2 regions of the Paenibacillus sp. J22R160 genome follow, and region 2 is predicted to be linked to the other one. Evidence: riboswitches for the same ligand, from Rfam matches in the RefSeq annotation. Region 2 holds a riboswitch; the other holds the start of a gene.
The links. A riboswitch is a leader RNA that binds a small molecule or an ion and turns the genes downstream of it on or off. The one in region 2 is predicted to bind cobalamin.
Positions count from the first base shown of each region.

Region 1: another riboswitch for cobalamin. It lies ahead of AC58UW_RS27360 (S-layer homology domain-containing protein); the one in region 2 lies ahead of AC58UW_RS09225 (ABC transporter substrate-binding protein).

Region 1 covers NZ_JCAUAU010000020.1:107,375-122,929, forward strand. The annotation lists gene AC58UW_RS27345 (GTP-binding protein) at 1-18, shown strand, start outside; gene glyA (serine hydroxymethyltransferase) at 1,017-2,264, shown strand; gene AC58UW_RS27355 (NUDIX domain-containing protein) at 2,357-2,902, shown strand; cobalamin riboswitch at 2,929-3,128, shown strand; gene AC58UW_RS27360 (S-layer homology domain-containing protein) at 3,299-6,883, shown strand; gene AC58UW_RS27365 (S-layer homology domain-containing protein) at 6,987-8,624, shown strand; gene AC58UW_RS27370 (DUF4430 domain-containing protein) at 8,638-9,558, shown strand; gene AC58UW_RS27375 (energy-coupling factor transporter transmembrane component T) at 9,555-10,445, shown strand; gene AC58UW_RS27380 (ATP-binding cassette domain-containing protein) at 10,418-12,898, shown strand; gene AC58UW_RS27385 (LysR family transcriptional regulator) at 12,909-13,814, shown strand; gene metE (5-methyltetrahydropteroyltriglutamate--homocysteine S-methyltransferase) at 13,957-15,555, shown strand, end outside.
Region 2 covers NZ_JCAUAU010000003.1:474,291-489,845, forward strand. The annotation lists gene AC58UW_RS09175 (RluA family pseudouridine synthase) at 1-165, opposite strand, end outside; gene AC58UW_RS09180 (cob(I)yrinic acid a,c-diamide adenosyltransferase) at 162-731, opposite strand; gene AC58UW_RS09185 (cobyric acid synthase) at 728-2,326, opposite strand; gene cobD (threonine-phosphate decarboxylase CobD) at 2,319-3,425, opposite strand; gene cobS (adenosylcobinamide-GDP ribazoletransferase) at 3,443-4,273, opposite strand; gene cbiB (adenosylcobinamide-phosphate synthase CbiB) at 4,249-5,223, opposite strand; gene cobU (bifunctional adenosylcobinamide kinase/adenosylcobinamide-phosphate guanylyltransferase) at 5,255-5,830, opposite strand; gene cobT (nicotinate-nucleotide--dimethylbenzimidazole phosphoribosyltransferase) at 5,859-6,938, opposite strand; gene AC58UW_RS09215 (heme ABC transporter ATP-binding protein) at 6,965-7,741, opposite strand; gene AC58UW_RS09220 (FecCD family ABC transporter permease) at 7,747-8,784, opposite strand; gene AC58UW_RS09225 (ABC transporter substrate-binding protein) at 8,785-9,798, opposite strand; cobalamin riboswitch at 9,955-10,114, opposite strand; gene AC58UW_RS09230 (hypothetical protein) at 10,146-10,676, opposite strand; gene AC58UW_RS09235 (aspartyl-phosphate phosphatase Spo0E family protein) at 10,738-11,004, opposite strand; gene AC58UW_RS09240 (aminotransferase class I/II-fold pyridoxal phosphate-dependent enzyme) at 11,073-12,278, opposite strand; gene AC58UW_RS09245 (Lrp/AsnC family transcriptional regulator) at 12,294-12,785, opposite strand; gene AC58UW_RS09250 (hypothetical protein) at 12,965-13,234, opposite strand; gene cysK (cysteine synthase A) at 13,374-14,282, opposite strand; gene AC58UW_RS09260 (MFS transporter) at 14,365-15,555, opposite strand, start outside.

The sequences.
Region 1 (15,555 bases), on a different contig from region 2:
GAATTCGAGGATGCCTAGGCAACAGAATGGAAGATGAGGGGCTCATCTTTCTTTTTTTACAGGTGGGGTCGATGGGGGCGGCGCCTGAGGAGAGTCAAGCTCATTGGATGAATTCCAACGAAGATGCGATTTTTGACACTTAAATGCCACTCTCATTGGACAAAATCCAACAAAGAGATGAATTTTGTGGTTTTCAGCGCCAATGTAGCTGCGCTTGTTGGATTTCATCCAATGAAAAGAAGATTAAACGTGTCTAAACGGCGATCTCATTGGATTTCGTCCAATCCGGGCTGGAAGGACGCTAACTTCTAGCGTGTCAAAGTACTCTGAAAAAGTGGGGGGAGTAGAGAGGTAAGGTAGTGGAGACATATAAGAGCAGAATAGTGTGCAAAGAGAAATAAAAAGTAAATTAGTAAGAGAAGTAGAGGTAGAAGTGAAGTAGTAAGTGAAGTAAGTAAGAGAAGTTAAACACAGGACATAGTGAACAGTGAGCTAGCGTTTACACGATGATCTAGCTGCAGGCTAGGTTTTTCTGAACAGGTGTTTGGGAGGGATCTATGGTCCTCTATTTCTCTGAAAAGGCACAATTTCCACGTGTATGGGGAACTACGTTCCGCTATATTTCTAATTTCTTCCTGAAAAAGCAAGGTGGAGGACAACTAAGAGCCTGTAGTTCCGCTCGGAGAGGAAACAGCTCGTTTTCCTCGGAATAAAGGACTCCAGTTCCCTTAGTCATGAGCGGGAATTAATTAAGCGGTTATGTGATCGGGTGATTAGCATGCCTTTTATATGAGGTAGATAGTGTGGAGGAACTGGCTTTGTGCGGCTCTTTTTTCGTTTGAGGGAAAGGGAGTAAGAACTAATGTTTGGTTGGTTATCTCGATTGCCCAAATCTATCGTTGGTATAGCCATTAGCTATATCTGGATATAGTTAAATTCAGTTACTACATAGCCACTTCTCTATGATATCTTTTTTATAACAAATTGTAGAATATGATGGTAAGGAGCAATTTACTGTGGAGCAATTACGCAAACAAGACCCTAAAATTGTTGAGGCAATGAATCTGGAGATTGGCCGTCAACGTGACAAAATTGAGTTAATCGCTTCTGAAAACTTCGTCAGCGAAGCGGTGTTGCAAGCGATGGGAACGGTTTTGACGAATAAATACGCGGAAGGTTATCCAGGGAAGCGTTACTACGGCGGCTGCGAGTATGTAGATATCGTTGAGGATATCGCGCGTGATCGTGCAAAAGAATTATTTGGCGCTGAGCATGCCAACGTGCAGCCACATTCCGGCGCACAAGCCAATTTGGCGGTATATTTAGCTGCTCTGAAACCTGGAGATACAGTTCTTGGTATGAACTTGGCGCATGGCGGTCACTTAACCCATGGTAGCCCTGTTAATGCTTCCGGAATCTTGTATAACTTTATTCCTTATGGAGTTAGAGAAAGCGATGGGTATATTGATTACAACGAGGTTCGCAAATTGGCATTCAAGCATAAGCCTCGTATGATCGTGGCTGGTGCCAGCGCATATCCTCGCACGATTGATTTTGAAGCATTAGGTTCGATTGCAAATGATGTGGGAGCGTTGTTCTTTGTGGACATGGCCCATATTGCCGGGTTAGTTGCGGCAGGGTTGCATCCTAGCCCAGTTCCACACGCCCACTTTGTGACAACAACGACGCATAAAACGCTTCGCGGACCCCGCGGCGGTATGATTCTTTGCCGCAAGCCTTGGGCTGCAGCGATTGATAAAGCGGTATTCCCAGGGACGCAAGGCGGGCCCTTGATGCATATCATTGCCGCTAAAGCTGTTGCTTTTGGCGAAGCGCTCCAAGCAGATTTTAAAACATATGCTCAAAATGTTATTCTTAACGCCAAAACGTTATCAGAAGAACTACTGGCAGAAGGTGTCAACCTTGTATCCGGAGGTACAGATAACCATCTGATGCTGATCGACTTGCGTAGTCTGGGTATCACCGGTAAAGAGGCCGAACATTTACTGGATGAAGTAGGAGTAACGGTGAACAAAAATGCGATTCCTTTCGACCCAGCGAAACCAATGATTACAAGCGGAGTTCGGATTGGAACGCCAGCTGTTACCGCTCGTGGCATGGATCAAGAAGCTATGAAAAAAATTGCCAAAATTGTGGCGTTAACATTGAAAAATCCAACGGACGAAGCTGTGCATAACAAAGTACGCGGTTTGGTAAGTGATTTGACAGCGCAATTCCCATTGTATCCAGGGTTGAGCTACTAAATTTAGATTCACCTCTGGGCCAAGTATTTGATCTTTGGATCAAATACTTTTTTTATTATAAGAAAATTTCTGACAAAAAGTTGGTGGGCATAGTGAAGTATGAATTTCCAGGTGCTTTGCTAAATCAGAAGATCCTATTATCAAAGGAATGTCTCATTGAAGAACCTAATTGTGTCCTGATTTTTGCATTCTATCAAGGTAAATTGATTCTTGTTAGACATAACTGCCGGGGGTGGGAGTTGCCTGGGGGGAAGAGAGAGAAAGGCGAGTCCGTTCTTCAAACGATCCGAAGGGAGATGCGGGAAGAGGCTGGAGGAGAGCTTGATGCGATTGAGAAAGTTGGTCAATACTTAATTTTCGAAAATGACGATCTAGTATTTGTGAAAAATATTTATATTTCCACAGTCAGTGTTCTTAGAGGGCTGCCGAGCGGATTTGAAACCAATGGTATCATGTTAGTAGATACGATTCCGAAACAAGTTGAGATAATGAATGAGGACACATTTAGTCCCTACATGAAAGACAATGTCTATATGATTGTTTCCGAATGGATTAAGGATCATCGATTTATTAGTGATAGTTACAAGGCTTGTCCTGAATGCTATGAAATAAATTATGAAGTAGACAAAACGAAATAAACGATATAACATTAGCGATGACAAAATATAATATGCTAAATAAGGGTGCAAGTATCCGATTTGGATGCTTGCTTAAAAGGGAAGTTCGGTAAAAGCCGACGCGGTCCCACCACTGTAATTGCCGAGTAACTCTTTCATATGCCACTGACTTGTTCACGAGATTGGGAAGGCGAAAGAGAAGCGATGACGCATGAGCCAGGAGACCTGCCTTTATTTATAGTATGTTACTAATTCTTTGGGGGTGGGAATTAGCAACAATAGATTATGCCACGGCATAATTCTTACTATTACAACATGTTATTCGTGCGAACGTATGTCTGTACAGCCACCCTAGTTTTTAAGGGTGGCTTTTTCTGCGCTGTTGTCCAAATTTGGTAGGAAAGAGGAATGACAAAGATGATTCATCGTTATGCTTCAAAACCGTTTATTGCACTTTTTATGTCTTTTGTACTCTTATTTTCTTCGCTAGGGGTTTTGGCAGGACCGAGCAGTCAGGCTCTTGCCAGTACAATTGGCCCAAGCTCAATCCGTGAATGGTTGCCAGCGCCGGGACAATTCACTAACGAAGCTGGTTGGGGCGCAACGGGAGATGTTAACTCGAAATGGACGAATACGCCCGGTTCAACGGGTGTGTCCCTAGGTGCATTTGGAGGAAGCATCGTTTACAAATTCGATGAACCAATTCAGAACAGCCCCAAAAATCCGTACGGCGTGGATTTCACCGTGTTCGGGAATGCCTTTGCTGGTAACGAAGAACCTGCTGGTGTAGCCGTAGCACAGGATGATGGGACAGGTAATCCGGGACCTTGGTTTTATATTGCTGGATCCGAGCATTACGAAGACAGCACGATTTGGGATTATAGGGTCACCTATATGAATCCCGAGCCAGATTTTACGAGCCCTAATGGTGTTAATGTGCCATGGGTTGATAATCTGGCAAGCAGTGGGAATGTAAAAACAAATAGCTTTCACAAACATGCTTATTATCCAATACCGGCAAATTATCCCAATGCCCCTGCGGATTTTAATAAACTATCGTATACGTATTCCGGAGTAAAAATAAACGTTAGGAAAAATGCTTTCGGTTATCCCGATACGCATGCAAACGGCAGTGCTCCCTATGATGTTCCTACCAATCCGTATCTAACATCTCCAGTAAAAGGTGACCCCATCGATATTAGCTGGGCTGTTGATAGTGCCGGTAAGCCTGTTGCTTTAACGAGTGTCAGCTTTGTTAAGGTTTACAATGCGGTTCAAATAGACGGTGGTGCCCTTGGTGAAATAGGCGCTGAAATTACTTCTTTGCAGAAGGTAACGGTCAATGATGCTGTTTATGAAACAGCCGATCTTTCAAGCATTGTATTGTCTGGGGTTGGTACAGATGTTACGAAGCAAGTTACCGTTACTTCTGGTGTTTATGTCTATGAGGATATCCGAATTAAAGCGGATAAAATTAAGATTACAGCTAACGGCACGGCAAGCCAAATTTTCGTCAATAATAAAAGCGGTACTTCAGGTACATTAATTGATAAAGAAATTTCATTGAGCGAAGACAAGGCTAAGATCGTTAGAGTAATTGCTCAAGAAGGAATAAATACGCCTAAGATTTACTATTTGAGTATTAAAAAAGAAGCAACCAATAAATTGGCGTTGAATACTTCGATTGCTAATGTCGATAACATGACAAAAGGCAATTATACAGACACAAGTTGGCAAGCGCTGCAAACTAGTTTGGCAGAAGCAAAAGAAGTGTCTGCGAATAGTTTGGCAACCCAGGATCAAGTTGACGTCACGTTAGCTAATTTACTGGCAGCTGTGCAAGGTTTGCAAAGCAATGCTCCTCCTGGCCAAATTACGGTTTCTGTCATCGTAAATGGTTTCAGCGCTATGGCTGGCAAAATCGTAAACCAAGCTAAAGCTGATACCGTTGTTGAAGAGGGCGCAACTGCTGCTTCTGCGATTAAGAAAGTGTTAGACGAGAAACAGATTTCTTTTGTTAATGCGAGCGGGAATTACATCACGAAAATAGGCGATTTGGACACAGCTGATGGCGGTTCCAAGAGTGGTTGGATGTACTTGGTCAATGGGCAATTTGCCGATGTTGGCATCGCAGATTATAAATTAAAGAGCAGTGACATCATTTCACTTGTTTATACAGATGATTATGAACAAGATATAACAACAACCGCTAATAAATCGGCACTGAATGCAAAAATAACTGAGCTTGATGCTTTGCAAAAGGGCAACTACACAGATGCAAGCTGGCTTGTGCTGCAGAGCAGCTTAACACTTGCAAAAGCAGTTTCCGCAAATACCAATGCTATTCAATATCATGCTGATAGTGCATTAGCAAAGATAACTACTGCATTTCAAAACTTAGTTACGACATCAGTCCCTCCGGTGACTCCACAGACGATTGCTGTTTCGTTCACTTTGAAAGGTACTAGTGCAGCAGCTGGTAAAAGCATTACTTTACCGAAAACAACTGTAAATATTGAATCAGGTCATACGGCAGCGTATGTAATTGAAAAGGTATTAACTGAAGCAGGCATTTCCTATGTCAATGAAAACGGCGTGTATATCTCAGATGTTGGAGGATTAGCAGCCTTTGACGGGGGACCTAACAGCGGCTGGCTATACTCCGTTGATGGCATTGACCCTGATGTAGGGATTGCCGACTACATACTAGACCATAATGCCGATATCGTGCTTCGCTATACGGATAATTACTTGGATGAGAATCCGCCAACACCACCACCGGGTCCAAGTGGTCCATCTGGCGGTCAGCCTTCAAGGATACCAGTGGTGCCAACAACAGTCGGTAATAATTCAGTTTTTGAAGTTCCGGCCGACAATAATCAAGGTTACTCAATCAAGGTATCTACAGATCTAAAAGACAAAGAGCTAATCACGGTCAAAATGCCTAACGTAAAATCGAAAGTACTCCTTAATCTAGAAGAAGTAAAGGACAGCATTCCAGCAATTACTGCAATTAAAGGAGACATTACCCTATCAATTGATAAAGGCACCGTGCTCAAATCGGGAGATCACAATGTCGAGCTCCTAACATCTATTAATACGGATGATAAGAGCATTCTAAATCTTATTAACAACAGCCTGAGCAGTGGCAGCACGAAGTTAACGAAATTGAACCAAGCGTTTGCTATGGGTAATGCCAATCAATCCGTTCTATTCGATAAGCCGCTTACATTCGTCATTAAAAATGGTAAAGGGCAGCTTGCCGGGTTTATTGAAGGAACGACGTTTACGCCAATCGAGATCTATGAGTCCGACACGCAAGGAATGGAAGCAACAAAAGGCAAGGAGAAGATCACCTACGCCTATGTGAAAGATAATGATTTGATCATTAGAACGAACCATTTCACGAGTTTCCTATCTTACACGGTAGGTGCTAAGGTAACCGAACCGACACCGGTATTTGATTGGAAGAAACTTTATACAGATTCAAATTTCGTCTCACCTTGGGCCATTGACGCAATCAACGATGCATCGCAGAAAAAGTTTATCGAAGGCAACGAAGGTAAATTCTCTCCTCAAGCTGCAGTTACGAGAGCAGAATTCACTAAAATCCTGGTCAACGTACTTGGTCTAGAAGTGAAGAAAGAGAATTCCATTCATTTCCAAGATGTTTCTCAGAATGATTGGTACTATCCTTACGTAAATACGGCTTATCAAGCTGGCATTATCTCCGGATACGACGCTGTACATTTCTATCCTAATGAGAAGCTTACACGTGAGCAGATGGCTGTGATCATCGCCAATGCGCTAGCTCTTCCAAAAGTAGATCAGATTACGGGCATTGAAGATATGGATCAAGTGTCCGACTGGGCCAAGTCTAGCGTTCAGACGATTGTGGCTAGCGAGCTAATGACGGGTTGGAATAATGGCTTTCAGCCAGGTGAAGAAGTAACAAGAGAAATGGCCATTGTCGTTGCTATGAGAGCTTACAAAAAAAGATAGCACGGAATTATAAGCTTGCAGAATGCATGGAGAAGGAGCAGAAAAATTTCTGCTCCTTCTCCAATATGTAATATGAAGTATTGGAGGGATCTAAGTGAGAACTATGAAAAAGCTTTCAACACTGCTTCTTATTCTTTGTCTTTATTTAAGCAGTTCGATTCAAGTTTTTGCAGCAGCGGATAAAGCAGAAATTTCCAAGGCTATTTCTAACACAGCCTCCTATTTGACCAAGACCGTTTCAGAACCGCAGGTAGGTTCTATTGGCGGAGAATGGGCAAGTATAGGGCTTGCTCGCTCAGGAAATACAATTCCGCAGAATTATTATGACAATTACTACAAGGTCGTAGAAAAGTACGTCAAGGAGCTTGGCGGCGTTTTGCATGACAAGAAATATACGGAGTATTCGAGAGTCATTCTAGCACTAACCGCCATCGGCAAAGATCCCTCAAATGTAGCGGGCTATAACCTGTTAGAGCCTTTGGGGGATTTCGACAAAACGATATGGCAGGGCATTAACGGCCCGATTTTTGCCCTTATTGCCTTAGACTCAGGTAATTATGAGATTCCTATTAACAAGAACGCGAAAACTCAAGCGACTAGGGAAATGTATATCGATGAAATTCTGGCAAGGCAGCTGGCAGACGGGGGATTTGCATTATCAGGTAACAAAGCTGACCCCGATGTGACAGGTATGGCTTTGCAAGCTCTCGCCAAATATCAGAATAAGGAAAACGTGAAAGCAGCAACAGCTAAGGCCATTGAAGCACTATCCAAAATGCAGAATAGCTCAGGGGGCTACGCTAGCTGGGGGACTGAAAATTTGGAAAGCGCGGCTCAAGTTCTCATGGCTTTATGTGAGCTTGGCATCGATCCGGAAGACCCTAGGTTTACTAAAAATGGTCATAATCTTATCGACATCCTATTAAGTTATTATCGAGAAGGACGAGGATTTCTGCATACGGCTGACGGCAGCGGTGAAAATCTGATGTCTACGGAGCAGGCATTTTATACGTTAGTCAACGTACAAAGAGTAGATGAAGGGAAAACTAGTCTCTACAACATGGTAGATGTAAAAAAGGATTCCCATACGAATCCGGGCAATGAAACCACGACGCCGGAAAACGGAGGATTACCGAACAAAAATAAAGATGTTAAGCCAAGCGTCATCGTTAGTCCTGGCAGAACTTTTGCTGATATTCAAGGGCATGTCAATCAGAAGTCTATAGAAGCGATGGCTGCCAGAAATATTCTTAACGGCATTTCTGACACCCAATTTGCACCGGATCGAACGATGACAAGAGCTGAATTTGCTGCCATTGTAACTAGAAGTCTGGGCTTAACACCAAAGGCAGCAGATATTTTCAAAGATGTCTCTGCAGATAGCTGGTATGCACCTTATGTAGGCACTGCCTACAGCTATAACCTCATCCAAGGAACATCAGCGGATACATTTACACCTGAGCAAACAATTACCCGGCAGGAAGCTGCTGTGATGGTTGCCCGTGCAGCCAAACTCAGTGGCATGGATACGAATGTACAGGACATCGAAATACGAGATATGCTTGCTCAGTTTACGGACTACACGAAAACCGCAGAATGGGCAAGAGCAAGTCTAGCTTTTTCTTACAAAGCACATATTTTATCGCAAGAAATGATAGAGATCCTGCCTGAAGCGGCTGTAACGCGCAGTGAAGTATCTGAAATGCTATACCATCTATTGATGGGATCTAAACTTTTGTGAAACAGGTGATCGAATGAAAATAACGAAAACGAAATTAGTTTCGGCCATCGTTATCGTGGTTGCGCTCGTAACCAGTTACCTGTTTATGGGACCGCAACCGAGCAACTCTGGGAAACTGCCCGCACGTACGGCGGAAGCTTCTCTTCAACCGGAGAAACAGCAGGAATCTCAGGTAGCAGTAGAAGGTAAGAATCAGGCGGGCCAGCAGCCTGATTCTTCTAAAGCAGAACCTTCAGCAGACCCGTCAACCAAGGACCAGCCGGTAAGTACGATTAAGCCGCCAGACGCAGCGCCTACGCAAACGCCGTCACCCGCAAAGGCAGAGGCAGTACCCGCAAAAGAGAGCGATAAAGACTCTACAAAGGAAACGCCGTCACCTGCTGCCAGCCAACCTGCTGTTAAGCAAGAAATTGACCCTAAGACAGGGAAAGATAAATACTTAACAGAGCCAGTTCCGTCTGGTAAACCTCTACCTGTTGAGCCACAGAACATCCAAATTTCTGACAAGGCAATGACAGCCACGATGTCCGTTACTTGCTTGACCATTTTGGATAACATGAAACTGCTGGATAAGGAAAAGGTGGAATTGGTGCCGAAGGATGGGGTCATCTTTCCAGCCGCGAAGGTAACTTTCTATGAAGGCGAATCTGTATTTAATGTGCTGCAAAGGGAAATGAAAAAGCAAAAAATTCATATGGAGTTTGTGAATACCCCCATCTACAATTCCGCCTATATCGAAGGGATCAACAATCTCTATGAATTTGATGTCGGTGAACTCTCAGGTTGGATGTTTAAGGTCAACGGCTGGTTTCCCAATTACGGAAGCAGTCGGTATCAGTTGAAAGAAGGCGACGTCATTGAATGGGTCTATACCTGTGATTTAGGACGTGATGTTGGCGACACCTATAATGCTTTAGGAGCAACAAAACAATGAAAGATGTTTTCTCAAGCTATCATCCTCTTGTTAACTTCCTTTATTTTGTGATGGTTGTTGGTTGTTCGATGTTTTTCTTGCATCCAGCCTGCTTGCTAATTTCACTTTTTTTCTCCTTTGCCTACTCCATCTACTTAAACGGGAAGAGGGCGATTCGGTTTAATTTTCTGGTTATGCTGCCAATGCTGATTGTAACGGCACTCATCAACCCTGCGTTTAATCACGAAGGGGTAACCATTCTGACTTATTTGGACAACGGGAATCCGCTCACTTTGGAATCCATTACGTTTGGCGCAGCCTCAGCGACTATGCTGATAACGGTCATCAGTTGGTTTTCTTGTTACAATGCGGTGATGACATCCGACAAGTTCATTTATCTGTTTGGCAAACTCATCCCGGCCTTGTCATTAATTTTTTCGATGGTGCTGCGTTTTGTTCCGACATTCAAGGCTCAATTCCAAAGGGTATCGGATTCACAAAAATGTATTGGCAGAGATATCTCGAATGGCAGCGTGATCTCACGTGTCAGGCATGGCATCCGAATAATGTCGATCATGATAACCTGGGTACTAGAAAATGCCATTGAAACATCGGATTCCATGAGAAGCCGCGGATACGGCCTGAAAGGAAGAACGGCTTATTCCAACTATACATTTGACCGGCGTGATCAGTGGGCTCTTGGTGCTTTAATGATGGTAGGGGGTTATGTCTTGATAAGTTCATTACGCGGAGCCTTGTATTTCAGATATTATCCGTCGATGAAAGGGCACGAAACTTCCATTTTTATGATTAGTTCCCTATGCGCTTATGCCTTAATGTGTGCAATTCCTTTAATTATGAATGTATGGGAGGATAGGAAATGGAAGCTTTTGCAATCGAAAATTTAACATTTTCTTATCCTGGCAGCGATAAATTTGCACTCGACAACATCTCCTTAACGATTGAGCAAGGGGAGTTTATTACCTTATGTGGAAAGTCAGGTTGTGGGAAATCGACACTGCTGCGCCATTTCAAAACCGTTTTAACGCCTCATGGCAAAAGAAGCGGCACGCTCCGCTTTGAAGGTGTAGATCTTGGCACGGTCGATACAAGAACGCAGTCATCCCAGATCGGCTTCGTATTTCAGTCGCCTGACAATCAAATTGTTACTGATAAAGTTTGGCATGAGCTGGCTTTCGGGCTAGAAAGCTTAGGATATAGTACACCTGCGATTAGGCTGAAGGTTTCTGAGATCGCTAACTTTTTCGGCATGCAAACCTGGTTCCATAAGTCCGTCTCAGAGCTTTCGGGCGGACAAAAGCAACTTTTAAACTTAGCCTCAGTGATGGTCATGCAGCCTTCGGTTTTAATTTTGGACGAACCAACGAGTCAACTTGATCCTATAGCTTCATCAGATTTTCTGAATACACTTGTGAAGGTCAATAGAGAGCTAGGAACAACGATCATCATTTCCGAGCATCGCTTGGAGGAACTTCTGCCTGTTTCTGACAAGGTAGCCATTTTGGACAACGGCAAAGTAGTTACCTTTGATACACCTAGGAATGTGGGCAAAGTACTTAAAGAAACGAAGGATGCGATGTTCTTCGCAATGCCTGCGCCAATGCGAATTTATTCTCATATTCCGAATGATTTGGAGTGCCCAATTACGGTTAGGGATGGCCGAAAATGGCTGGATGAGTTAGCTCAGACTACTCGTATCACTACAACTACGCCGGAAAATAGGCAAACGAATCAAGCAGGAAAAGTTGCAGTTGAGCTAAGGGAAACTTGGTTTAGGTATGAAAAAGCAGCCCCCGACATTGTGAAAGGTTTATCCGTTTCCGTTCATTCAGGTGAAATATATGCCATTTTAGGAGGGAACGGCGCTGGCAAAACGACCGCATTATCTCTCATTTCAGGCTTGAAAAAGCCATACAGGGGAGAAGTTAGGCTAGGTGGAAGAAAGATTCAAGATCTATCTGACAATGAGAAGTACGGTGGTTTGCTCGGGGTGCTTCCGCAAAATCCGCAAACACTTTTTGTAAGTAAAACCGTAGAAGCGGATCTTCACGAAATGTTCGTTGGCAGAAATGTAGACAAAGAGGTTTTGCAAGAAAAAATAGAGCAGGTGACTGAACTTTGTGAGCTTGGGGATCTTTTAAAAAGCCATCCATATGACTTGTCAGGAGGCGAACAACAGAGAGCTGCGCTTGCGAAGATCTTACTGCTTGAGCCTGAGATCTTGATGTTGGATGAGCCTACGAAGGGTCTGGACAACTATTTTAAGCTTAAGCTGGGAGAGATTCTTCAGAGCCTCAAGCTTGCAGGAACGGCGATCATCATGGTGAGCCACGATGTTGAATTCTGCGCCACTTTTGCGGATAAATGCGCGATGTTTTTTGACGGCAAGATCGTGTCAGAAGGAACACCGCGGGAATTTTTTACAGGCAACAGCTTCTACACTACGGCAGCAAGTCGAATGGCCAGACATTTGATTACCAGTGCGGTTACGACGGAGGATGTGATAAAGGCTCTTGGTGGGACTGTTCCGGAGATGCCTATTAGAACCAGGAAGGTACCGGAGTCACTGTTTATTACTAAGAAAGAAACAACCTCCCAAGAAGTTAATGAAACGGATCAAACGCCAGTTGATAAAAGGAAGCTATCCCAAAGAACAATCATCGCATCTTTTATAATTTTACTTATCATACCGTTAACCATATGGTTTGGTATTTATTATTTGAATGATAGGAAGTACTATTTTATCAGCTTGCTGGTTATCCTTGAAACCATGCTGCCGTTCGTAATGTTATTTGAATCTAGAAAACCCCAAGCGAGAGAACTGATCGTAATAGCTGTCATATGTGCAATAGCAGTGGCTGGAAGGGCTGCATTTTTTATGGTTCCTCAGTTTAAGCCGGTTGTTGCGATGGTGATTATTGCTGGTGTTTGTTTAGGAGGAGAAGCGGGCTTTCTTGTTGGTGTTGTTACAGGCTTCGTTTCCAATTTTTTCTTTGGACAAGGTCCGTGGACGCCATGGCAAATGTTTGCTTTCGGCATCATCGGCTTTCTGGCTGGCGTGCTATTTAAGAAAGGTATTCTAAGGAGAAATAAGGTGGCGCTATGTATCTTCGGAGGGTTAACAACATTTTTCATCTATGGAGGTCTTCTGAACCCCGCCTCTGTGCTCATGTCCCCTGTACAGCCAACCAAAGAAATGTTTTTGTTAGCCTATCTGCAAGGACTCCCCTTTGATCTCATACATGCCGTTTCTACAGTGATTTTCTTGTATTTTATTGCGAAACCTATGCTTTCCAAGCTTGATCGAATAAAGTTAAAATACGGTCTAATTGATTCTTAGGGGGATAGCGATGACAACTCTGCAACAATTAAAATATGTAATCGAGGTAGCGAACCGTAGATCCATTAATGAAGCTGCCAAGAGGTTGTTTATTACTCAGCCTAGCCTATCGAATGCGATCAAGGATCTCGAAGAAGAAATACAAATCTCCATATTTGAAAGATCCAATAAAGGGATAACACTTTCTAAAGAAGGCGTTGAATTCCTAAGTTACGCGAGGCAAGTCGTCGAACAGGCTGAATTATTGGAAAGCCGGTACTTGAATGCGAAGCCTTCTCCGCAGCATTTCTCCGTTTCCACGCAGCATTATGCTTTTGCGGTAAATGCCTTTGTCAGTTTGGTCCAAGAATTTGGATTAGACGAATATGAATTTGCGCTGCGTGAAACCAAAACGCATGAAATTATCGAGGATGTCAAAACGCTGCGAAGCGAAATCGGTATTTTATACTTGAATGAATTCAATGAAAAAGTGATAAACAAGATGCTTAAAGCGGCCAATTTGCAATTTAACAGTTTATTTAAAGCGAAACCACATGTTTTTATTAGTATTAAAAATCCATTGGCTAATCAGTCAATCGTCACCATCGAGGAGCTTCAGGAATACCCTTACCTCTCTTTTGATCAAGGCGAGTATAATTCTTTTCATTTTTCAGAGGAAATTCTGAGTACGATCTCTCATAAGAAAAGCATCCGAGTGACGGATCGCGCTACACTCTTCAATTTATTAATTGGACTAAATGGTTATACGATTTCAACTGGCGTATTGAACGCCGATTTGAACGGTAACGAAATCATTCCTGTCCCATTGGATTGTGAGGAAACCATCCATGTGGGGTGGATATCCCATAAGAATGCCATGTTAACCAAGCTAGGGGCGGCTTATATTGAAGCCCTGGAGCAGGCAATTTCCAAGTAAATTACAAGCATATATGCCCAAGCACTGTCCAAAATGATCGTTATAGCCCCAAACTATAGCTAGATATATGTTATTCGAATTACTTTATATCTGCGAATTTGTGATAATTTTTATATAACAAATTGAAGAGGGGTTTTTAATGATGGTAAAGAGCAGTGTATTGGGATACCCGCGTATCGGTGTAGATCGGGAATGGAAGAAAGCTTTAGAAGCATTCTGGGCAGGCAAGATTGAAGAGACAGAATTTCAAACTCGATTGCAAGAGATTCGCTTGACTCATTTGCGCAAGCAACAAGAGCAGGGTATCGATTTCATTCCGGTCAATGATTTTAGCTATTACGATCATATCCTGGATACAGCCGCTATGTTCGGTATTATCCCGAAACGCTTCTCTTATGAGGGTGGCGCTGTACCTTTATCTGTTTATTATGGCGTAGCTCGTGGAACGAAGGGTGCCGCAGCAAGCGAAATGACGAAGTGGTTCAACACGAACTATCACTATATCGTCCCTGAACTGGCTGATGCTTCCCCTGTGGTTACTGAAAATAAACCTCTTGTAGCGTACAGAGAAGCTAAGGAGAAGCTTGGTATCGAAGGGAAACCGGTCATCGTTGGGCCATTGACTTTCCTTAAGCTTTCTAAAGGGTACAGCGCATCGGAGACGGATACATGGTTGGAGCGATTAGTTCCCCTTTATGTCCAAATCCTTCAAGAGCTTGCTGAAGAGGGCGTACAATGGGTACAGATTGATGAACCAATTCTTGTAACCAAGTTAGGCCAGGATGACTTACAGAGATTGACGAAGATTTATGAAACAATTGCTGTAGCCGTTCCAAACCTTAACATCATGCTGCAAACGTATTTTGAATCGGTAGAGCACTATAACGACATTGTAAAATTGCCGGTCAAAGGAATTGGACTTGATTTCGTGCATGGATACAATAGCAATCTGCAAGCCATTAAAGCGCTTGGTTTCCCGGCTGACAAGGTGCTAGGTGCAGGTGTCATTGACGGACGCGGTATTTGGAAAGCGTCGCTACGTGAGAAGTTACAGCTGCTTAATGAGCTAACGGAATTCGTATCTACGGATCGTCTCATTGTGCAGTCCTCATGCAGCTTACTTCATGTTCCGGTAACGACAGAGCGCGAGACGAAACTTACAACAGCATTGAGAAACTCTCTTGCATTTGCAGATGAGAAGCTCGGCGAGCTTGTTCTTTTAACGAAAGCATTAGCTTCAGGTACCGAGGGAGTCATAGATGAACTTGTCAAAAGCGATCAGGCGATTCAAGCCTTGCAGCAATCTGAGGAACGCAACCGTGTCAACATTCAGCAAGCTGTCGCAGCACTAAGCAATCAACAACCGGAGCGTTCCCATCCATTTGCCGAGCGTCATCAAGCTCAACAGGCCAAATGGCAGCTGCCTATTTTTCCGACTACGACCATCGGCAGCTTCCCGCAATCGGCAGAAGTGCGCAAAGCGCGTCAATCGTGGCGTAAAGGCGAGTGGAACAACGAGCAGTATGCGCAATATATCCGCGATCAGATCGACACTTGGGTCGATTTGCAAGAAGAGATCGGTTTGGATGTTCTTGTACACGGAGAGTTTGAACGTACAGATATGGTCGAGTTCTTCGGTGAAAAGCTGGCTGGTTTTGCTTTTACACAGAACGGTTGGGTACAGTCCTATGGTTCTCGCTGCGTGAAGCCGCCGGTTATTTTCGGAGATGTGGCGTTCACG
Region 2 (15,555 bases):
GTTAATGTACTGTCTGACGCCATTCACAGTAATCCCTTGCTCCGTCAATTTAATGCGGGACAGCAGTTTGCGAGAAACCATCAATCTTTTTTGCAGCACCGTCTTAAGAAGAAAACCTTCATCCTCCGGCGGCACCATATATACTAGCGGTTCATAATAGCTCATGATTTACGTCTAAACACCTCGGCGCTGCGTACATACTCCACATCAGCAATCCCTTCGCGGTGGTTCGCTGTGCGGGCAATTGTAAAGAACAGGTCGGACAATCGGTTCAAGTATCTGCGTACTTCCGGATTAATTGCTTGCGTGCGTGCGAGTGTGACGACCCTGCGTTCTGCTCTGCGGCAAACCGTGCGGCATACATGCAGGGTTGAGGACACGCTTCCGCCGCCAGGCAAGATGAATCGCGTAATATCCGGCGTTTCCGCATCATATTTATCAATCCAAGCCTCAAGTGCATCCACCATAGCTGCTGTAACTTTGTAAGGGCGTAAGTCCTGCTTCAACAGCGCAAGATCCGAGCCGCAATCGAACAGCTCATGCTGTACTTGCAGCAAGTCCGGCAGTAAATCCGGATATTTGGCCGGGTCCATAAAGCTCATCGCCTGACCCACATAACAATTCAATTCGTCCGTCGTTCCGTATGCTTCAACGCGAGCATCATCTTTATCCACACGACCGCCAATTACGCCTGTCTGCCCGGCATCCCCGGTACGCGTATAAATTTTCATTCTTTGACGTCCTCCCTTTGACAAGGCTGTGATACTTTCATCATCTCATAAACGCGCTGCATATCCAAGTGACTTCTAACATGGTCAGCCAGCCTATCGAACGCGGACTCTCTGCGTTCTTTGAAGCGCAAGCCCCCGTCAATAGGCGTGAGCCCTTTCATTGTCCGAATGCGGTTCAACCAAGCTCTCCGGAAATCATCATTATGCATAATCCCATGCACATAAGTCCCCCAAACACGTCCCTGATTCACGGCTGCTCCGTCTCCGTGCAGCTCATTACCCAAGGAGAAGGCCTCATCATTGGTATACGCTTTAATTTGAAAAGGCATGACGGCATCTTCCAAAAACCGTGTCCGCCCCATATGGATTTCATACCCATCAATATCAAACATCCGGCTGTCGTCATCTGTAAAAAGCGAAGAGCTTCCCTGCACCTGAACTGTACGTTTGTCCGGTGTAAACACGGTCTCTGTCGGCAAAAGCCCAATTCCCTCAAGCTCAGGATGATCGGATTCATAGCCTTGCGGATCAAGCAGCCTTACGCCAAGCATTTGATAACCTGCACAAATACCGGCGACCCATCCGTTCTCGGATTGTGCAAATGCTTTGATTCGCTCCGCCAAGCCGGACTCGTTCAAGTGCCGCAGATCATCCATCGTATTCTTACTTCCCGGCAGCAAGACGACATCGGGATCTCCCCAATCGGAGAGATGGGTGATGTATCTGAAATGAACATCTTTTTCTTCCTGAAGCGGATCGAAATCCGTAAAATTAGAAAGACGAGGCAAGCGGATTACCGCAACATCCAGTTGATCTTTTGATTTGTCAGGCGAGCTTTGGGCCCTCTTCAGCATGCATTTGGAATCTAGAGAAGCGGAATCTTCATCCTCAATTCCTAGCTGCGGCAAATAAGGAATAACTCCTAACACAGGCTTCCCTGTCTTCTCTTCCAGCCAATCCAAGCCTGGTTTCAGCAGACTGACATCCCCACGGAACTTATTGATAATAAAGCCCTTCACACGATCTCGTTCTTCCGGCGTCAAAATCTCCAGCGTCCCTACAATTGATGCAAACACGCCACCGCGATCAATATCAGCGACAAGAAGCACAGGCGCATCCGCCCATCCGGCCAAACGCATGTTGACAATATCGCGATCCTTCAGATTCACTTCGGCAGGGCTCCCCGCTCCCTCCAGCACTACAATCTCGTATTCGCTGCGCAGTCGACCTAAGGCATCTTTGACAATCGCTTCCGCCTTCGGCAGGTACGATTCCCGATAGGTCCTTGCATCTAAATCAGAGTAAGGCTTGCCGTGCACAATCACCTGAGCGACCATGTCCTGCTTCGGCTTAAGCAAAATAGGATTCATATCCGTTGTAGCTAAAATGCGGCAGGCATCCGCCTGAACACCTTGCGCCCTTCCGATTTCTTTCCCGTCAAAGGTAACGTAGGAATTGAGCGACATATTTTGCGATTTGAACGGCGCTGTCTGCCAGCCATCTTGTACGAGAATACGGCAAAGCGCTGCCGTTAGAATGCTTTTGCCAACATCTGAAGCTGTGCCTTGAATCATTAATGTTGCTGCTTTAGTCATAAGATTGACCTCGATTCTGAGCCACAACTGCCAAAGTCTGCCGCAGCCCTTCGATTAACCGCTCATTATCCTCGCGAAGCCGAATAGCGACTCGGCAATAGTGTTCGCTCAAGCCTTCAAAAAGCGAGGCATCTCTTATCAAAATGCCCATTTGCCCCATATGTTTTTGTGCCTGTTTCACGGTTAAGCCTAGCACTGTAGGAAAAGAAAATAATACAAAGTTCACTTCCGTAGGCACTACATCTAAGCCCAATTGCCGCAACTGATCAGTTAGCCACACCTTCTCATCCTGCAGCCAATGATGGCTCGCCAGCTCAAATTCTTCCTCATCCAATACAGCCGTACCGACACGCTGAGCTAAGAAATTAACGCTCCACTGCACTTGCTGCTGCCTGATTTCCCGAATCACATCCGGATGCGCCACCATGAACCCCAGCCGAATCCCCGGAATCGAATAAAATTTCGTCATCGAACGAATAACGATGAGCTTCCGGCTCGTTGAAGCCAGCTTAAGCAGCGAGTGTTCCTGCTCATTTGGAACAAAGTCCATGAAGGCCTCATCAAGCACACAGCTGCAACCACTCTCTAAGAGACTATCTACGATGTTGCGTGGCAGCAACCGACCTGTCGGATTATTGGGATGGCCTAGGAAAAAGAGATCCACAGCCGAAATTGCGGCTTCCATATCCTGCTGCTGCAGCTCAAACTGATGAGAAGGCCTCAGCGGGATATTGTAAATCCTGCCCCCTGTTTTGTGAATCGCTTCCTCATATTCACTAAAAGACGGCCTCGCAAGCCCCGTCACCGATGGCTTTAATACTCTCGCTGTCAAATCGATCAGCTCTGCCGCCCCATTGCCAACCAGGATGCTCTCCACCCCGATTTCATATTTATGAGCCAGCTTGTAACGCAATTCACGGACAGCTGGATCTGGATACTTCACGATATCTTGCCATGCGTCCATCAATAATTGGTTTACAACGGGAGGTGGACCAAGCGGATTCATATTTGAGCTAAAATCGAGAAATTGATCTCTAGGCCGGCCGAACGTTTCTTCAGCCGTCCAGAGATCCCCTCCGTGTCCGTAGCGTTCTAACATGAATGTCACTCCTTCCTTTATGGTGTTGCACAAATAACGACGCCAAGCAGGAGAACCGCTTCAAGCAGCTCATTCAAAGCACCATAGGTATCTCCTGTTAGTCCTCCTAATTTACGGCTTATATAGGTGGCAATTAACCATCCTGCCAAGAAGGTGCCGCAAGCAAAGTAGATAGGGACAGGCCAAATCGCAGTGCCGAGGTCTGTATTGTTGAACCTAACGAATAAAGTGGTTGTGAACAGGGCTACTATTAGCGAAATAACCGCGTGCAACTTCGTTATCCCCTGAAAAAAACTACCCAAACCCGATTCTTTCCGGGCATAAGGCCATCCCTGAATAGCCACGGTCATAAACCATCGGCTCCAAATGGGGACAATCGCAAGCAGCAAGTATCCCATACTACCGGTGGCTCCATCCCACTGATTGGACTCCTGCAGCGTGTAGAGAAGCGCGAACTTGAGAAGCAGATGAAGGAAGGCAACAATAACACCCATGGCTCCAACACGGCTGTCCTTCATGATTTCCAGCATTTGCTCGCGCGGCCTGTGACTAAGGATCCCGTCCGCGGTATCCATGAGTCCATCCAGATGCAGCCCGCCTGTTAAGACGACCCAAAGTCCCAGAAGCAGCACAGCTGCTGGGAGTGGGGGCAGGATCAGACCCAGCCATTCACTCGCCAGAAGCAGCAAGAGACCTATCACACCGCCGGCTAACGGATAGAAGATCACGCTGCGCCGGAAGACAAGGTCTGTATAGGTAATTTGCACAGGAATCGGCAAACGCGTTAGAAATTGAAAGGCTGCAATGCAAGCACGCAGCCAATCTAGAACAATACGAGCAGTATGCACAGCAATCCTCCCATCACTACAAAGCTAACGCCGTAGAGCATTCTCACGGCGTACACGATATCTTGCTGCGTCCGCAGACGCAGCGGCCAGCCCAGGCGGGCGCGCTCGCTCCGGACGCCGCCGTAGATGTTCAGCCCGCCAAGCTCAATTCCGAGTGCCCCGGCGACCGCCGACTCCGGAATTCCGCTATTCGGGCTGGGGTGCAGGTGAGCGAAGCGGCGTATCGCCGCCGCTGCGCGCTTCGCCGAGAGGCCCGGCTGCAGCAGGGCGACGAGGATCAGCAGGAGGCCGGTCAGCCGGGCCGGGATCCAGTTCATGGCGTCGTCCCAGCGGGCCGACGCCCAGCCGAAATGACGGTAACGGTCATTTCGGTAGCCGACCATCGAATCCAGCGTATTCGATGCCCGATACAGCATAGCGAGCGGCGCACCGCCGATCAGCGCATAGAAGAGCGGCGAGATCACCGCGTCAACGATGTTCTCCGCCACGGTTTCTACGACCGCGCGCGTTAGCTCCTCTTCGTCGAGCGCTTCCGTATCGCGGCCGACGATGTAGCCCGTATACTTGCGAGCGTCGGCAAGTTCGCCTTTGCGCAGCGGATTGTACACGAGGTAAGCAGCATCTTTTAGCCCTTTTATCGCAATCGTCGTTGATATCAACCACGTACAGACGGCATAGCCGAGCCATTCGTTAATCGAGCGTGCGGTTAGAATAAGGATGAACACGCTCCCCGTGCTGACTATTAAAGTAGTAGTTGTAAGCAAGACTCCGTTAAGCTTTTCATGCAAAGGCGAGTAGCTTTTTTTGCGCAGCAAGCTTTCCATCCAGCGTATCCAACGCCCAATAAGGATAACGGGATGTGTCGGCCATCTGGGATCGCCAATGAGCCAATCTAGTACAATGGCAGCAGCCGTCATACTGACGATCTCCTGCCAGGAATAAATCCACATAACTCATCACCGCACCGTTCATTCCATGCTCTTAAGGCTGCTTGCTTTCATCCAGCCGGTAAGCCAATCTTTTTAGTTCTACGGGTATTCCGACCGTTACTAGGAACACCTGCTCACACACCTCAGCTAACCGCTGATTCATTCTTCCAGCCAAATCGCGGAAGCTGCGGCCAAGCGGGTATTCCGGCACAATGCCGTCGCCGACTTCATTCGTAACCAAGATGAGCTGTCCACGGTAATCCGACACCGTATCCACCAGCTGGTCAACTTGCTTCATCACCAACGCGGAAGCATCCTGCTCTCCCTCAAACCGAAGCAGCCAGTTGCTTAGCCAGAGTGTCAAACAATCGACCAAGACAACGGCCTCCGCGCCGCTCTCGCTTAGCTGCGTCAAGAGCTCGCACAGCCCATACGGCTCCTCACGGGTATCCCAGGGATACCCCGAACTGAGCCTCGTCTGCTGGTGCAGACGAACCCGCTCCCTCATTTCCTCATCGTAGATGTGGGAGGTCGCGATATAGACCCCGCGCTCGCCGCCATGCATCGCGAGCTTCTCAGCGAAAGAGCTCTTGCCGCTGCGCGCGCCGCCTGTTACCAACACCGCCATGATGTCTTCGCCCTCCTTCTCATGCTGTTTACTCCCGTGACACGCCTGCGCTTTCGAATGTCGCCATCTCTCTCATGATCTTGCCTGCGGCTTCGATCAAGTTAAAGACAAGCACCGCTCCTGTTCCTTCGCCTAGGCGCATATCCATCTGCAGCATCGCAGAGAGGCCGACCGCCTCGAGCATCTTCGTATGTCCCTGCTCTTGAGATAAGTGCGAGGCGAGCATGTAGGACGCGCTTAGCGGGGCTAATCGGCTCGCCACGAGCGCTGCCGCCGACGAGATGTAGCCGTCGACGACAACGGGACAGCGATTCTTCGCTGCGCCAAGAATCACGCCAACCAGTCCGGCGATCTCCAATCCGCCGACCTTGCTGAGCACCTCAAGCGCGAAGTCGCCGCTTGTGCTGATGGCGTTGTCCTTCGCCGGGCGAAGCCCGTTCACGTGGAGCGCCTTGTTGACAACCGACCGCTTATGCAGCCATTTCGCATCGTCAATGCCTGTGCCGCGGCCTACGGAGATTTCAGCATCTACGCCAGCCAATGCGCATAGAATCGCTGCGCTAGCCGTTGTGTTGCCGATCCCCATTTCACCGGTCGCGAAAAGACGATAGCCCTTCTGCGCCAGGTCATCCACTAACTCGACACCTGCCTCAATCGCTTGTACGGTTTCTTCCAACGTAAGTGCCGCTTCACGCGCCATGTTGCGCGAACCTTTTCTCACTTTGCGTGAAACCAAGTTCGGATGCTCGAGATCTGCGTTAACGCCCATATCAACGCAAACAACGTCTGCTCCCGCGTGTCTGGCAAGCACATTAACTGCTGCTCCGCCATGAAGGAAGTTCAGCACCATCTGCGGCGTAACTTCCGCCGGGAAAGCGCTAATGCCTTCCTCACAAACACCATGATCGCCAGCCATCACGATGACTGCTTTTTTATCAAAAAGCGGCTTCACTTCGCCGGTAATCCCAGCCACTTGCCGCGCAATATCTTCTAATTTGCCTAGGCTTCCCTGCGGTTTAGTCAATTGATTCAAGTGATCATTCGCTTGTTCTACCACATCTGAATGAATAGGTGTGATGGCCCCGATAATCGCCTGCAAATTACTCATCTTCCATTCCTCCGTTACCAAGTTCATTATTTTCCTGGCTGCAATAAAATCTGTGGTGCTTGGTTCGCAGGGTGCTGCAGAACAATGGGCTCTGTTCCATAGACCTCTGTAATTAACTTGCTTGTGATGATCTCTTCAGGCGTTCCTATCGCTGCCAACTCTCCGTTATGTATCACCATCAGCCTTGTGCAGTATTGCGCGGCCAAATTCAAGTCATGCAGAACGGCAACAACGGTTAACTGCGATTCACGCTGCCATTCCTGAATGTAATCCATCATCTGTACTTGATATCCGATATCCAAAAAAGTTGTAGGCTCATCTAGCATGAGTAATCGCGGTTGTTGGGCCATGACTTTCGCAAGCGCTACCCGCTGCCTCTCACCGCCGCTGAGACGCTCAATCGTACGTTCAACAAGCGGTTCCAGATGCAGCTTCCGAATGATAGCTTCGATTAATTGCTCCGCTTCCGCTATATCCTCGCCAAGCCAGTTCTGAAAGGGATAGCGGCCCATTTCCACAACTTCGCGAATCGTAAAACCAACGGGTGGCAGTGCATCTTGCTGCAAAACCGCCAGCCATCTGGCTAGTTCCTTCCTTGAATAGGCCGATGTTGGTCGACCCTCCAGCTCTACTGAGCCTTTTTTTACCGGATCAATCCCGGAAAGCAGGCGTAGTAACGTCGATTTCCCGCTGCCATTTGGCCCAATAATACCAAAAAACTCGCCTTGTTGGACCTCAAAGCTTATATTTTCAAGTACCGACTGTTCATGAAAGCTTTGGGAAAGCTGCTGCACTTTAATCATCTTTTTCAACCTCTTAACGTTTTCTTATCCTTATGTAGCAAATAGGCAAAAAATGGCGCGCCCAAAAACGCTGTGATAACACCAAGCGGAATCTCCGTCGGACTTAGCAATGTGCGAGCGAGCGTATCCGCCCACAGAACATAGATACCGCCACCAATGGCGGATAGAGGGATAATGAGACGGTAGTCTGGCCCGACGATAAGACGTACTAAGTGCGGAATGATTAGTCCAACAAACCCGATAACGCCTGCTACAGAGACAGCTGCTGCCGTAATAAATGTAGCGACAATTAACACAATCAGCTTCGTACGTTCTACATTCACTCCCAAGTGGGAGGCTTGTCGCTCTCCTAGCGCAAGCAAATTCAATGATCTTGCATAGCTAAGCAATACTACTAAACCTATGACTAAATAAGGCGAAATAATCGTTATGTACGGCCAGCCCCGCATCGCCAAGCTGCCCATTAACCAAAATACAATTTCATTAATCACCTGCTTGGAAATCGAAACCATAAAGGAAACAATAGCGCCAAGAAAAGCTTGCATGACAACGCCGGACAAGATAAGCGTCTCCATCTTCAGCTTGCCATCGATCTGAGCCAGCTTAAGAACGAGGAAAAGCGAGATAAGTCCCGTCACAAAAGCAACAATCGGAATCGACCATTGCCCAAACAAAGCCATTTGCAGCCCAAAATAGATTAAAAACGCCGCCCCGACCGAAGCGCCTGAAGAAACTCCTAGCGCATAGGGATCAGCAAGCGGATTGCGCAGCACGCCTTGGAAAGCGGCTCCAGCAACGGAAAGAGACGCCCCTACGAGAATCCCCAGCAATACGCGAGGTAAACGCACCTTATTTATAATTTGTTCCGCAGACTGCTGCCAGGTGACGTCAATATAGTCACCTGCCCAAGGAATATGCTTTCCTAGGATGCCCGCAATTTGGAGAACTGGGAGATTGGCTGTTCCCAGCGATAAACTTGCCAAAATAGAAAGAAGAAGGAGTATAGCTCCTACTCCTCCCCACAGCATTAGTTTTTTTTTCATTTATTTCACCAATTCAGGATATATGCCTTTCGCCATTTCGAGCAGTCCATCGGTCAATCTCGGTCCTGGACGGCTCAGCAGGTTCTGGTCAAGACCGATTACCTGTTTGTTTTTCACAGCTTCAATGGCATCCCAGCCGCTTCGCGTGCGAATAATTTCATCCAGCGATTTCTTGCTTTTGGTATCTACGACACCGTTCGCAAAGAGAATAACAGCCGGGTTTTGTCCGATGATTTTCTCTTCGCTGATTTGGTACCAGCCTTTGCCGTCGCCAGCTACATTAATACCGCCGGAAAGTGTGATCAGCTCATCCATGAATTCGCCGCTTCCGACTGTCCAGCCCGGGCTGAATTCTATGTATACTTTTTTCTTATTTTCTTGCTTTACGTCTTTCACGGCGTTGACAACCTTCTGACGATCCGCCTTCATCTTGGAGACTATTTTCTCGGCTTGTTCCTGACGATCTGTAATCAAACCATACGTTTGAATGTTCGCAATAGCATCATCTAACGTTTTGGGCTCCACTTTAAACACGTTGATGTTCGATTCGCGCAGCTGTTTAACCGTGTCAGCTTTCATTGAGACGCCTGTAAATACAATATTCGCATTGGTAGCGATCAAAGCTTCCTGGTTTGGCTTTGTGATACTGCCTAATTTGGGCTTGGACTTCGCTGCTTCCGGATAATCATCGAAATCGGATACGCCGACAATATTAGCGTCCAAACCAAGTGCAAAAAGGGCTTCCGTTTCTGCGGGCGAAACAGATGCTATCCGCTCTGGCGCCTTCTCAAAAGTGAATTCTTTTCCCGTTGCGTCTTTAATTTTCAGCGGATACGCCGTCTTTTTGGATGTCGCAGCTGTTGATGCAGAAGGCGCAGGCGCTGTTGTTGCCTCTCCGCCAAGTTTAGATGGATTGGTAATTTCCGCTTCTTGCTTACCGCAAGCTGCTAAGCTGACCGCCGTTGCTAAGGCAACCGTTAGGATTAGCGCCCTCTTCATCCCATTTTTATTCATTTGCATGATAGAACCTCTCTCTCTGAAACATATGATTTCAATTGACCCAAAATAAAAAGCCCCTCTGTTCCTAAGGAACAAAGGGGACGATAAATCGCGGTACTCAGCAACGAATCCGTTGCCTCCTGATTTAACGCGATCCTTTTCCTCGAAGGATGTCGTAACGGCACCATGGCAGGTATCCTGGCTCTCCGGCAACACTAACCTCCGGATTACAGTGGCGGGACCGCGCCGGACTTTAACCGGCTTCCCTTTTAAGCGGCAATGATCTTCATTTCTGAATTCGTTGCCGACACCAATGGCTGCATATTTGACTATCAATCTAATTGTCGATTATAGACTTCTTGCTACTTTTGTGCAATAACCTTAAGTACTTTCTTGGCTTCCTCTTGCTTCGGGGCATTGACAGGAATAAAAGCAATAAGCCCTTTTCCTTCAAATCCTTGCTCCTTCATCCACTTGTTCCCTGTGAGCGGAATCCCATACAGATGCTTTTCTGCAGGCTTGCCCTCTTCCGCGATTTCGATAACCCCATCTGGATAATCAGAAGGGCTAATCGTCTCATCCAAAGATAAAAATCCAGCTTGTTGGCTTAATGCTTTAAATTGCTCATCCGCAAGAATAAAGATGCCATTTCCTCCTGCTGCTAGCTCAACGATCATTTTTTCCATGGAGAAAATAGGGGATGTATTCAGCTTGACGGTAGGAACCTCGCCGATCTTTGATTTTAAGGATGCCTCCAGCTTCTCACCAGCATCACTTGGGAAACCATTTTGACCCATTACAAATATTGAAACATCCGGCTTTGGTCCTCCGCAACCCGCGAACATCACCATAAGCGCCGACACCAGCATTACCATTAGCAATTTCAATTTCATGTTGTAAAAGTACCTCCGTATACGATCTTCCTATATCGATAGTCGCGAGAAAAGTCGGTTTTCACCGACTTTTCTTCCAATTATTCATATATTCATTTATTTTGAGATCAAGTATCGTACTGAGCTCCACGACGGATTCCGATGTCATTTCTTCCCCGTCTAGCACCATCTGTTCTAACCTGCGCCGCAGAGAATGAATCTCTTCTTCTAATAAGTTTAGGGAGTTACGTTTCTTAGCACGCTTAGTCAACCAACGTTGTTCGAAATCTTGTTCATTAATTTGCAGATGTTTTCGATAGGTTGATAGTTGGTATTCCATAAAAGCCATGCTCATCCCTCCTTATTACCAGAATACCAGTTTTCGTGAATAATTAACATAGATTTTTTCGTATTGAATTACAAATTTCTTAGAAATTTTCCGATTCTCTCCAATGCTTCATTCAGTTGAGAAACACTATACGCATAAGAGCAACGTAAGAAACCTTCTCCCCCTAACCCAAACACATCTCCCGGTACAGCAGCCACCTTAGCTTCGAATAAAAGCCGCTGTGCAAATTCATCTGAAGTTAGTCCTGTGGCAATTACACTTGGGAAAGCATAGAATGCACCTTGCGGTTCATGACACTCAAGCCCAATGTCGCGGAATCCTTTGACGACCAGACGCCTGCGTTGATTGTAGGACTCTATCATGCGGTCTTTCTCTTCCAAACCATTCGTCAAAGCCTCATGTGCAGCAACTTGACCCATAACGGGTGCACACATCACCGTGTATTGGTGTATTTTGGTCATTGCCGAGATTAACTCTTGGTGACCGCATGCATATCCCATTCTCCAACCAGTCATCGCAAAAGCTTTGGAGAAGCCGCTCACTAGAATCGTCCGATCTTTCATGCCAGGAACAGCTGCAAAGCTCACATGCTTCTGACCATAAGTCAATTCGGCATAAATTTCATCCGAAATCACAATAAGATCGTTCTCTTCCACAACTTTGGCAATCGGCAGCCAGTCCTCGTAAGTCATTATACCGCCAGTAGGATTGCTTGGATAACATAGTATTAAAATCTTGGAGCGTGGCGTAATGGCATCGCGAAGCGCCTTCTCCGTTAGCTTGAACTGGTCCTTAGCGAACGTTTCGATTCCGACAGGAACGCCGCCGCTAATACTCGTAATAGGCGAGTAAGAGATGTAGCAAGGTTCTGGAATCAGAATCTCGTCCCCCGGAGTAATTAATGCACGCAATGCCAAGTCAATGGCCTCACTGCCTCCGACTGTCACTAGAACTTCATTCGACGGTTCATATTTCACTTTAAATGACGTGTACAAATAATCTGCTATCGCTTCACGAAGCTCAGGAATCCCTGAGTTTGGCGTATATTTCGTTCTGCCGCGCTCTAAAGAGTAAACGGCTGCTTCACGGACGTGCCAAGGCGTTGAGAAATCCGGCTCCCCCACACCAAGTGAAATAATATCGTCCTTGCTGTTGTTTACAAGATCAAAAAACTTCCGAATACCTGAGGGCTTCATTTCTCGTACGGCAGGAGCGAGATAACCCTGCATCGATTTCACTTTGTTCGGCTCTACAATTGTCTCATTTTTGATCATGGCGTTACCTCTTCCTTACGGAGAGACAAGCATCCGATGATCATCTGCCTGATCCTCGAAAATGATGCCGTCTTGTTTGTATTTTTTTAAGATAAAATTCGTTTTCGTTGAAAGCACGCGATCAATGGGTGATAGCTTGTTAGATACAAAAGAAGCGACTTGTTTAAGGGAATTACCTTCGACTTCTACAAGTAAATCGAATGCGCCAGACATGAGATACACTGATTTGACCTCTGGATATAAATAGATCCGTTCCGCAATAGCGTCGAACCCGCGTCCGCGTTCAGGCGTAATTTGCACTTCAATTAGGGCGGTAACCTTTTCGTCATCTACTTTGCTCCAGTTAACAACTGTGGCGTACTTGACGATGACCTTATCCGCTTCCATCTCGCTTATCGCTCGCGCCACCTCGTCCTCCGCCGTTCCTAACATTGTGGCGATGAGTTCCGCACTCCGGCGGGCGTCTTCTTTCAGTAATTCGAGAATTTTAAGCTTCAAAGCATCCATGGTTAACCAACCTTTCTGAGATCGTATTCATTCATCCTTTAATCTTACAATGAATTGCTGTCCTAATTCAATTACTCCGCTCATCAAATTTTCAGATAATTTGTGTATAAACGAAGTTTGTTACAGGAGAACAACAAAAAGCCGCCTGAACCAGGCAGCTTATCATTTTTACGACCAACCTAGATTCCAGCTTTCAGCAATTTAGCAACCATATGTTCAATTTCACGGTGTTCATACGTAGGTCGTACATGGATACTCGGTTCGCCAGCCATACAACCGATTCCGACAAGCGTATTTTCATCGTACACCGCAATCACATTCTGGGATTCCAGCTGATTCCAGTTTACTTGATTTTGAGCACCTGTTGTTATGCATTCATTTGTATATGCCTGTATAAACTCATTGAGTTGATCATTTTGGGGATGTCCATTAATATAGGCTAATTTCAAGGTAAATCCACCTCTCTGCAATCGCTTCGTTACTTCTATAATTATACTCAACAATGAATTTTTATTCAATATTTTTTATAAAAAATACGACTTCTGGACGATTTGGTCCAGTAAGCCGTACTCGTTGCCTATCCTTTATTCAAAATAGGTCCATACTTAAATACCTTTCACCTGTATCCGGTGCAATGCAAAGCACCCTTTTACCCGCTCCAAGCTTACGGGCGACTTGCAATCCCGTCCAAACCGACGCGCCCGCAGATGGTCCTACGAGGATACCTTCCTTACTAGCCAAGTCCTTCATCGTGCCAATCGCGTCCTCATCCGTAACTTGTACAATCTGATCATATATGCCCGTATTCAAAATAGACGGTACAAAGCCCGGGCTTGTGCCAACAAGCTTATGAGGTCCTGGGGTTCCTCCTGATAGAACAGGAGACCCCTTTGGCTCCACCACATAAATCTGTATGTTCGGCAGCTTCTCGCGGAGCACCTCGCCCGTTCCTGTGATGGTTCCACCAGTTCCTGAAGTAGCAACGAAAGCATCCAGACGCCCTTCCATCTGCTCCATAATCTCAGGGGCTGTCGTAACCCGGTGAATGCTCGGATTAGCCGGATTCTCGAACTGCTGGGGGATGTAGCTATTCGGGATTTGATCCCTCAGCTCCTGTGCTTTGGCAATAGCACCTGGCATCCGCAACGCGGCAGGCGTCAGGACGACCTCTGCGCCATACGCCTTGAGCAGGTTAATCCGTTCCTTCGACATATTGTCCGGCATGATGAGAATGGCTTTATAGCCTTTGGCTGCAGCATTCATTGCCAAGCCAATACCCGTATTGCCGCTGGTAGGCTCGATGATCGTTGCGCCGGGGCGGAGCAGACCGTTTTTCTCCGCCTGCTCGATTAAATTAAATGCCGCCCGATCTTTTACACTGCCGCTTGGATTAAAATATTCAAGTTTTACATACAACTCTGCATCGCCAGGCTCCACCAACCGATGAATTCGGACTGCAGGCGTATCGCCAATTAGCTCTGTGATGCTGTTCACCATTTTTTTATGTGTCAAGGGTTGCCCCCCTCCTCTTCCCAATAACCAACACTATCCACATTTTTATAGGGAACTCTAAGTGATGTCAAGTTTTAATTACAGATAACTGCTTTTTCATAAAATACCAGCTAAAAAGCGGAGAGCTGCCTATGATTAATAAAAGCGCATTAATGACAAGTGGCGCTTTGCTCCACGAAATCACACAAATGAACAGCAGAACCCCGCAGACCCTGCCAACATTCAAGGCAAGCTCACGAAGCACGATATACTCCTCTCTCTGCTTAGCGCTTGCTTCCGTCGAACCAATCAGATCAAATACAGCCGATACCATCGGTACGGAGTACATGGGAAAGAAAAGCGCTGACCCCAATCCGAAAATAAGCAAAGTGCTGTATCCCATTTTCCAGAAAAAAGGAAGAATGATCGCTACCACCATAGCTGCACCGATAAACATACTAACCTTGCGGAACCGAGGCTTTATAAAACGGCCTGCCGCCCAGAAGCTAACTAAAGAAACCGCTGACGTAATCAACACAAAATTCCCTAAACTCGCTTCGCTTGATGTGGAAATGTAAACAAGCAGAGCGATCATGAAACCGAAGACACCCTCTCTAACGCCTTGAAAAACCAAGGCCAAGCTAACTCGCTTCCAAGGCGTTTCCGCTTGCCGAAGGCTTCGAATAGGAAACATCCATTCGTAGGTACCTTGTACTTTTCTCTTTTTTAAAAAAAAGCTAATCACAACACCTAACAGAAAGATGCCGAGCGAAATCGAAAAGATTAACCGGTAGCCCTTGATATCCCCCAAGCTCACAATCAATAAACCTGAAATCCATGGCGCAATGATGCCCGCTCCAGCTCCAAGCAGCCCCACAGAACCGTTAAACCGATCTCGATTGTCAGGGTCCGTCACTTCAAAGTAAACAACGTTAAAAGCTACCCAGAACAACCCTGCTGAAATTCCTTGCACGATGCCCAGCCAAACAAAATATTGAAAGCTGTTAGCTCCCAGCCACAAAACCAGCATATAAAAGACTGCCGAAATGGCTACGCCAATGCGCAAGCAATTCATTTTATTATGCTCCTTCACCCACTTCCCTGCTAACCAGAAGGTGATAGCCATCGTCAAATGAGTCGCTAATGTGAACCAACCAATTAAAGCGTAGTCATTTTTGGCTTTCCACAAATATACGCCAACGAACGTTCCCGACAGCGCATTTGCACTGCCAAATAGCGTGTGAACAATAAGCAGCAGAATCGCCTGCGAGTCCAATCG